3 regions of the Microbacterium sp. SLBN-146 genome follow, and region 1 is predicted to be linked to each of the others. Evidence: predicted binding sites of a transcription regulator. Region 1 holds the regulator's gene; each other region holds the start of a gene.
What was found. Region 1 encodes LexA, which represses DNA repair genes until DNA is damaged. Its sites were predicted from a motif close to TCGAACANNTGTTCGA; they were not measured.

Region 2: a site for LexA is predicted at 1,318-1,333, ahead of FBY39_RS08605 (HNH endonuclease signature motif containing protein). Genes of this name have one in related genera too.
Region 3: a site for LexA is predicted at 1,340-1,355, ahead of FBY39_RS04850 (Rv2578c family radical SAM protein). Genes of this name have one in related genera too.

Annotation. Positions count from the first base shown of each region.
Region 1 is NZ_VFMR01000001.1:3,236,772-3,238,970, forward strand. It holds gene FBY39_RS14605 (histidinol-phosphate transaminase) at 1-472, opposite strand, end outside; gene FBY39_RS14610 (LysM peptidoglycan-binding domain-containing protein) at 559-909, opposite strand; gene lexA (transcriptional repressor LexA) at 1,147-1,827, shown strand; gene FBY39_RS14620 (prolyl oligopeptidase family serine peptidase) at 1,849-2,199, shown strand, end outside.
Region 2 is NZ_VFMR01000001.1:2,006,712-2,008,910, reverse strand. It holds gene FBY39_RS08605 (HNH endonuclease signature motif containing protein) at 1-1,307, opposite strand, end outside; gene FBY39_RS08600 (Dps family protein) at 1,455-2,021, shown strand; gene FBY39_RS08595 (LLM class F420-dependent oxidoreductase) at 2,026-2,199, shown strand, end outside.
Region 3 is NZ_VFMR01000001.1:1,109,198-1,111,396, forward strand. It holds gene FBY39_RS04850 (Rv2578c family radical SAM protein) at 240-1,331, opposite strand; gene FBY39_RS04855 (M15 family metallopeptidase) at 1,454-2,199, shown strand, end outside.

The DNA of each region.
Region 1 (2,199 bases):
CCGGATCGGCTGTCGCGACCTGCGACGATGCGGCATCCGCCGTGATCGTGTAGTCGGCCTCACGGGTGCCTGCGATCCAGGCCGCGCCGGTTGCCCGCGCAAGCAGGGGATACATCGAATACGTCGGAGCAAACCCGAAGGCCGTCCGCCCCGGCCCACCGAACGCCTGCAGCAGGTGCTGCAGCACTTCGTTGGAGCCGTTCGCCGCCCAGATCTGGTCGGCAGTGAGTCCGTGCCCCAGGTATTCGGCGAATCCTTCACGAAGTGCGGTGAACTCCCGGTCGGGGTAGCGATTCACGTCTCGTAGTGCGAAGGCGATCGAGTCGAGGATGTCATCCGCGACGTCCTGGGGTACCGCATGAGTGTTCTCATTGACGTTCAACGCAACCGGCAGGGCTGCCTGCGGCGCTCCATACGGCGTCAGACCGCGGAGATCGTCACGTAACGGGAGTCTGTCCAGGCGAGAAGTCACGCACGCAATCGTAGAACGCCTGGATGCCGTCACGGTCCGGTGCGCAGCGACTCGGCGCGGTCGTCACGGCGCGAGACACGCGCGGATCACTGCGCGGTCGAGTACTCGGCCGGGATCGCGATGGTCTGGCCGATCTCGATGAGGCCACCGGGAAGGGCGTTGAGACGCGCGATCGCGTCGACGACGTCTCTCGGATCCGACGTGGGCGCGACCTCCTGGGCGATCGACCACAGCGTGTCGCCGTACGAGACCGTGACAACCGAGAACGGGACCGTTGCGCCGTTGTCGCGCGACGCAAGTGCCGCTCCCCCGCTGATCAGCCCGTACGTGAGGAGGACGGCGATGGGAGCTGCGACCAGGAACGCGAGAACGCGACGGCCACGGACCGTTAGGCGGAGCCGGGTCTCGGGGGCGATGGTGGCGGTGTAGGCGCTCATGGGTTGTCTCCTCGGTACGGGAAGAGGTTCGCATCCGACCTCCGGCCGGGGAGGTCGGATGCGAAGTTCTCTTCCGAAGCTATCTTCGATGTATGCTGATGTCAACACGACGTTCGCGAGTCCGGTATTCGAACGCGACACGCGGAGCAGCTGCTCCGGGTTGTTCTCGAAACCGGATAGCGTTTCGATGAGGTCACCCCACCACAGACCTCCGACATTCGAAGACAGGAGCTGGAGATGAGCGAAGCGGCCGGGCGGGAAAGGCCTCAGACGCGGCGCCGGAAGAGCCTGAGCGACAAGCAGCTCGCGATCCTCGAGGTGATCCAGCGGTCGATCGCGCGTCACGGCTATCCGCCCAGCATGCGAGAGATCGGCGATGCGGTCGGCCTCAAGTCGCTTTCGAGCGTGACGCATCAGCTCAACCAGCTCGAACTGAGCGGGTACCTCCGACGCGATGCCGGAAAGACCCGTGCCATGGAGGTCCTCATCGACCTCCCCGGTACGGCAGGCGAGAATCCCGCCGACACCGCCCCGACGGTCGGCGACGCTGCCCTCGTGCCACTCGTGGGGCGGATCGCGGCCGGTGTTCCCATCACCGCCGACCAGCAGATCGACGAGGTCTTCCCCCTCCCGCGTCAACTCGTCGGCAAGGGCGATCTGTTCATGCTCAAGGTCTCGGGCGAGTCGATGATCGATGCCGCCATCTGCGACGGCGACTGGGTCGTCATCCGATCGCAGTCGACCGCCGACAACGGCGAGATCGTCGCGGCGATGCTCGACGGCGAAGCGACGGTGAAGACCTTCCGCCAGCGCGACGGACACACGTGGCTTCTCCCCCGCAACTCGGCGTTCGAGCCCATCCTCGGCGATGACGCGGTCGTCCTCGGCAAAGTCGTGGCGGTGCTTCGCGCCGTCTGACCCGGGATTAGCGTGGGAGTCGTGACCATTCCCTACGGCTCGTGGCCCTCCCCCCTTTCGGCAGCGAGCGTCTCAGCGGCCTCTCCTCGCTTCGAAGGAGCGCAGTTCGTCGGCGACGACGTCTGGTGGGCGGAGAGCATCGCCGCGGAGGGCGGGCGGACGGCTGTGCGCCGGCGCACGGCATCCGGCGATGTGGAGACGCTCCTTCCAGCGCCCTGGAATGCGCGCTCCCGCGTGCACGAATACGGCGGGGGTGCGTGGACAGCTGTCGGCGACGCTCTCGTCTTCGTCGAGAAGACGGACCAGCGCGTCTGGATACTGCGCCCGGGGTCCGAGCCCATCCCTGCGACGTCCGCGGACCCCACGGCCCGC
Region 2 (2,199 bases), 1.2 Mb from region 1:
CGCCTCTCCGGCTGCACGACATACTGCCGTCCGGTCGGAGACGTCCATTCGATGGCGCCGCCGTCGAGCTGACGGATCGACCACCCGCCATGGTGCTTCACGGTGTGATGCCCCTGGCACAGAGGACCGAGGTTCGAGAGCGCCGTGGACCCGCCGTGCTGCCACGCGATCGAATGATCGACCTGGCACCGGGATGCCGGTACTTCACATCCCGGAGCCATGCAGCGCTCGGCTCGCCACCTGACGAGCTTCGCGAGTTCCGGCGGGGGCTGGTAACGGTCACGCCCCACGGAGAGCACCATCCCGGTCTCGGGGTGAGTGAGTACGCGCATCCATCCCCCGGACCCGCCGCACAGGCGGCGCGCCGTCGTGAGGGGGATCGGGCCGACGCCCTCGACGCTCGCGGGGTCGCACCCCGGCGGCACGGCCTCACCGTCGCCGAGGAGTGCGAGCGCGGGCACCGTGACGACGACCGATGCTCGGATGCCGCGAACAGGCGCCGGATGCGCTTCGGCAGCCCCGTCGATCAGCAGATCGCACGCGACATCGGCGCGCAGGTGGTCGAGCGTGCGAGCCTCGTCGGGTTGCTTCTTGAGTTGCTTCGCGATCGCGGTCATGCGGCCGTGGATCGCGTGGATCTCGACCGCAGGAGCATAGAGGTGTAGCCACGCCATGCCGTCGGCACCGGGCTCGACGGCGACCCGACGGTCCGCGAGCGCCGCCTCGTGACGCTGTGCGAGCGTCGTCTCGCGGACCGACTCGATGAGTCGTGCGAGGTGACGGCGGAATTGACCGACGGGATGGTGCTTCGCAAGCTCCATCCCGCGCTCCAGAATGAAGGCGCGATGGAGGGGATCGACGCTGTCGGTGCCTGCGACGAGGATCTTCGCATGCTGCTCGGTCATGTCCGCACGCGCGATCGCACCCCGTATCGCGGGATACCTGTCGACGACGGCCTCGGCGAGCGCGAGCAGTTCGCCCGCGGAGTACTCGGTGATCCGCAGCGTCGCCGCGAGTTCGAGCCGCACGGAACGCTCCATGATCTCGAGCGACGCATGCACAGGCCCCACCGCGATGACCTCACGTCTCATGGCAGCGACGGCGACGAGGCGATCGGCGACGACGGACCCGAGATAGTTCGAGATCTCGGAGACTCGATCGACGGCGTCAGGCGGATCGAAGCCGCCCTCGCCGTGCGTCCCACACGCGTCGCACTCGCACGCACCGACGAACGGGTCATCGAAGCCGCCCGGCACCTCATCGGAGGGAGGCCCGAGATCGTCCGGCCCGTCGGTCTGTTCTTCCATCCTTGAAAGATAGAACATACATACGACACTCGTCGGAGTTCTCCACAGGACCGAGCGCGAGTAGCACGCACACCATGCGCGGACAAGCCCCGCGCACTGCTCCCGGCGCAGGCATAGCGTCGGGGCATCCGCACGAAAGGAACAGCCATGTCGACGACAGCGACGAAAGCGAAGACCAAGACGGCACCGAAGAAGGCCAACCGGCGCACCGCGACCGGCGGCGCGCAGCTCACCGACGAGCAGAACGCAGAGAACGGCTTCCAGGCCTCCCGGGCGCTCAGCGAGAACCTCCAGCGCGTCCTCGTGGACCTCATCGAACTCGCGAGCCAGGGGAAGCAGGCCCACTGGAACGTCGTGGGGCGCAACTTCCGTGACACCCACCGGCAGCTCGACGAGATCATCGAGGCCGCTCGGACGTTCAGCGACACGATCGCCGAGAGGATGCGCGCGCTGCACGCCCTCCCCGACGGCCGGAGCGACACCGTGTCGGAGACGACGACCCTCGCCGAGTTCCCCATGGGAGAGGTCGCGACGACCGACGTCATCGACCTCATGACCGAGCGCCTCGAGTCCGCCATCGGGACCTGCCGCGCCGTCCACGACGACGTCGACGATGAGGACCCCACGAGCGCCGACATCCTGCACGCGATCCTCGAGTCGCTCGAGCAGTTCGCGTGGATGGTCAGCGCCGAGAACCGCACTCCCGCGCGGTGATCGCATGACCCGTTTCGGCTACACCCTCATGACCGAGCAGAGCGGTCCGCTCGAGCTCGTCCGCTACGCGCAGTCCGCCGAGGCCGTGGGCTTCGACTTCGAAGTGTCGAGCGATCACTACTCGCCCTGGCTCGTCAGTCAAGGTCACGCACCGTACGCGTGGACCGTCCTGGGAGCC
Region 3 (2,199 bases), 2.1 Mb from region 1:
TGGCCCGGTCCGGCCGACGCGGCCCGTGACAGCCTGGGCCCGAGACTGCACTCTCCGGCCGAGACTGCACCCACGTCGTGCTGTCTCGGCTGGGAGGTGCAGTCTCGCAGGCGTGGGTGGTCGGGAGGTGCTGTCTCGGTCGGGAGGTGCAGTCTCGCGGACGCGGGTGGCCGGAGGGTGCAGTCTCGCGCCGGCTCGCGCCGGACCGAGCGGACCGAGGCGGGTGGCAGCGCGGCGGGTCAGAACAGCATCGCGGGGGCATCCTGCGGAGGGCGGACGGCTGCCCGGCCGCGTGAGGTCGTGATAACTGTGGCGGCGGTGTTCGCCCGTGACGCCAGGCCCGGCACGGCAGACCGCCGCGGCGCGTCTTCTTCTTCGTGGCCGTCGAGGCGGTGCACCCGCAGCAGCGGACGGACGCGCTTGGCGAGCCACGACCGGTAGGCCTTCGGGGCCGTCGCCGACATCCCCGGGTAGAGGCCTCGATACGACGAGACGAGTTCGGGATGCTCGCGCTCGATCCACCGCAGGAACCACTCCTTCGCACCAGGGCGGAGGTGCAAGGCGCCGTAGACGACGCGCACCGCGCCGGCATCCTTGATGCGCCGGAGCGCATCGTCGATCGCGGCGACCGAATCGGTCAGGTGCGGGATGATCGGCATGAGGAAGACCGTGACACGGAAGCCCGCCTCGGTCGCGGCCCGCACGGTCTCGAGTCGTGCGGTGGCAGACGGCGTTCCGGGCTCGATGGCCTTCTGCAGGGCGTCGTCGAACACCGCGATCGACATCGCGAGGGAGACGGGGACGGATGCCGCGGCATCGGCGAGCATCGGCAGATCCCGCCGCATCATCGTTCCCTTCGTGAGGATCGAGAACGGAGTGCCGGAGTCCGTCAGCGCGGACACGATGCCGGGCATAAGCCGGTACCGGCCCTCGGCCCGCTGATACGGGTCGGTGTTGGTCCCGAGCATCACCGGATCGCGCTGCCACGCGCCCCGCGCGAGCTCGCGGCGGAGCACCTCGGCGACATTGACCTTGACGACGATCTGCGAGTCGAAGTCGCGGCCCGCGTCGAGTTCGAGGTATTCGTGCGTCCCCCGAGCAAAGCAGTACGAACATGCGTGACTGCATCCGCGGTAGGGATTCACGGTCCAGTCGAAGGGCATCGCGGATGCCGACGGCACGTGGTTCAGCGCGGTCTTGCACAGCACTTCGTGGAACGTCATGTCGGCGAACTCGGGCGTCGTGACCGAACGCACGAGACCGTTCAGGTGCTCGAGGCCGGGGAGGGCCGCGGCATCCGGAACGCCCAACTGCTGACCTTGCCAACGCATACCATCAGGGGAACAGATATTCGACTCTATGTCAAGACGGTGACGCGTCAGCATCGTACACAGAACTCTTGTGAGAGTGCTCTCATGGCATTCGGAGGCCGGATCAGGAGAGAATGGACTCGATGCCGGTACCCGAGCCGTCTGCGCTGCCTCCGTTCCGTCGTGCCCGCCCTGCGATGCACGACGTGGTCGTCGATGGCACCTCCGAGCCCGCGGCACCCGTCACTCGGCGCGCGCTGCGGCAGGCGCGCGACGCCGAGACGCCGATGGCCACCCCCGCGATCTTCCGTCCGCCGCCGCCCCCGCTCGTCTACGCCGACCCGCATCCGGTGCCGCTCATCCCCGGCCGTGAACGCCGCCGCAGCCCCGCGCGACACGCCCGGGTCCGCCGCTTCGCGCGCCTCGCGCCTGTCGTCGCGATCGCCGCCGCGAGCAGTCTCGTCCTCGGGTCGGCTTCAATCGTGACGGCGGCGATGGCCCCTGCGCCCGCCCCGATCGTCGCCGAGTCTCCGCGCGAAGTTCCGACGTTCGACGTCACCATCCAGGCGCCGTCGACGCTCATGGGTCCCGTCCTCGGCCCGACCGCGGGGTCGACCGGCACGGTCCCCGCCGCCGGCGCCGTCGACGACCCGTGTTCCCTTCCGGCTGTGACCGACGCGCTCGCGACGGGAGATGAGGCGGCCGTCATCGCCGCGATGGACGGACCGGACGGATTCCGCGCCAAGGTCGCGACGGGGCTCGCACCCTGCGTGCGCCTCGACGATCCCGCGCGGACGTGGGTCGTCGTCGACAAACTGCGCCCGTACACGCCCGTCGACTACGCTCCCGCGGAGCTCGCGGCACCCGCGTCGGTGCCGAACGTCTACGG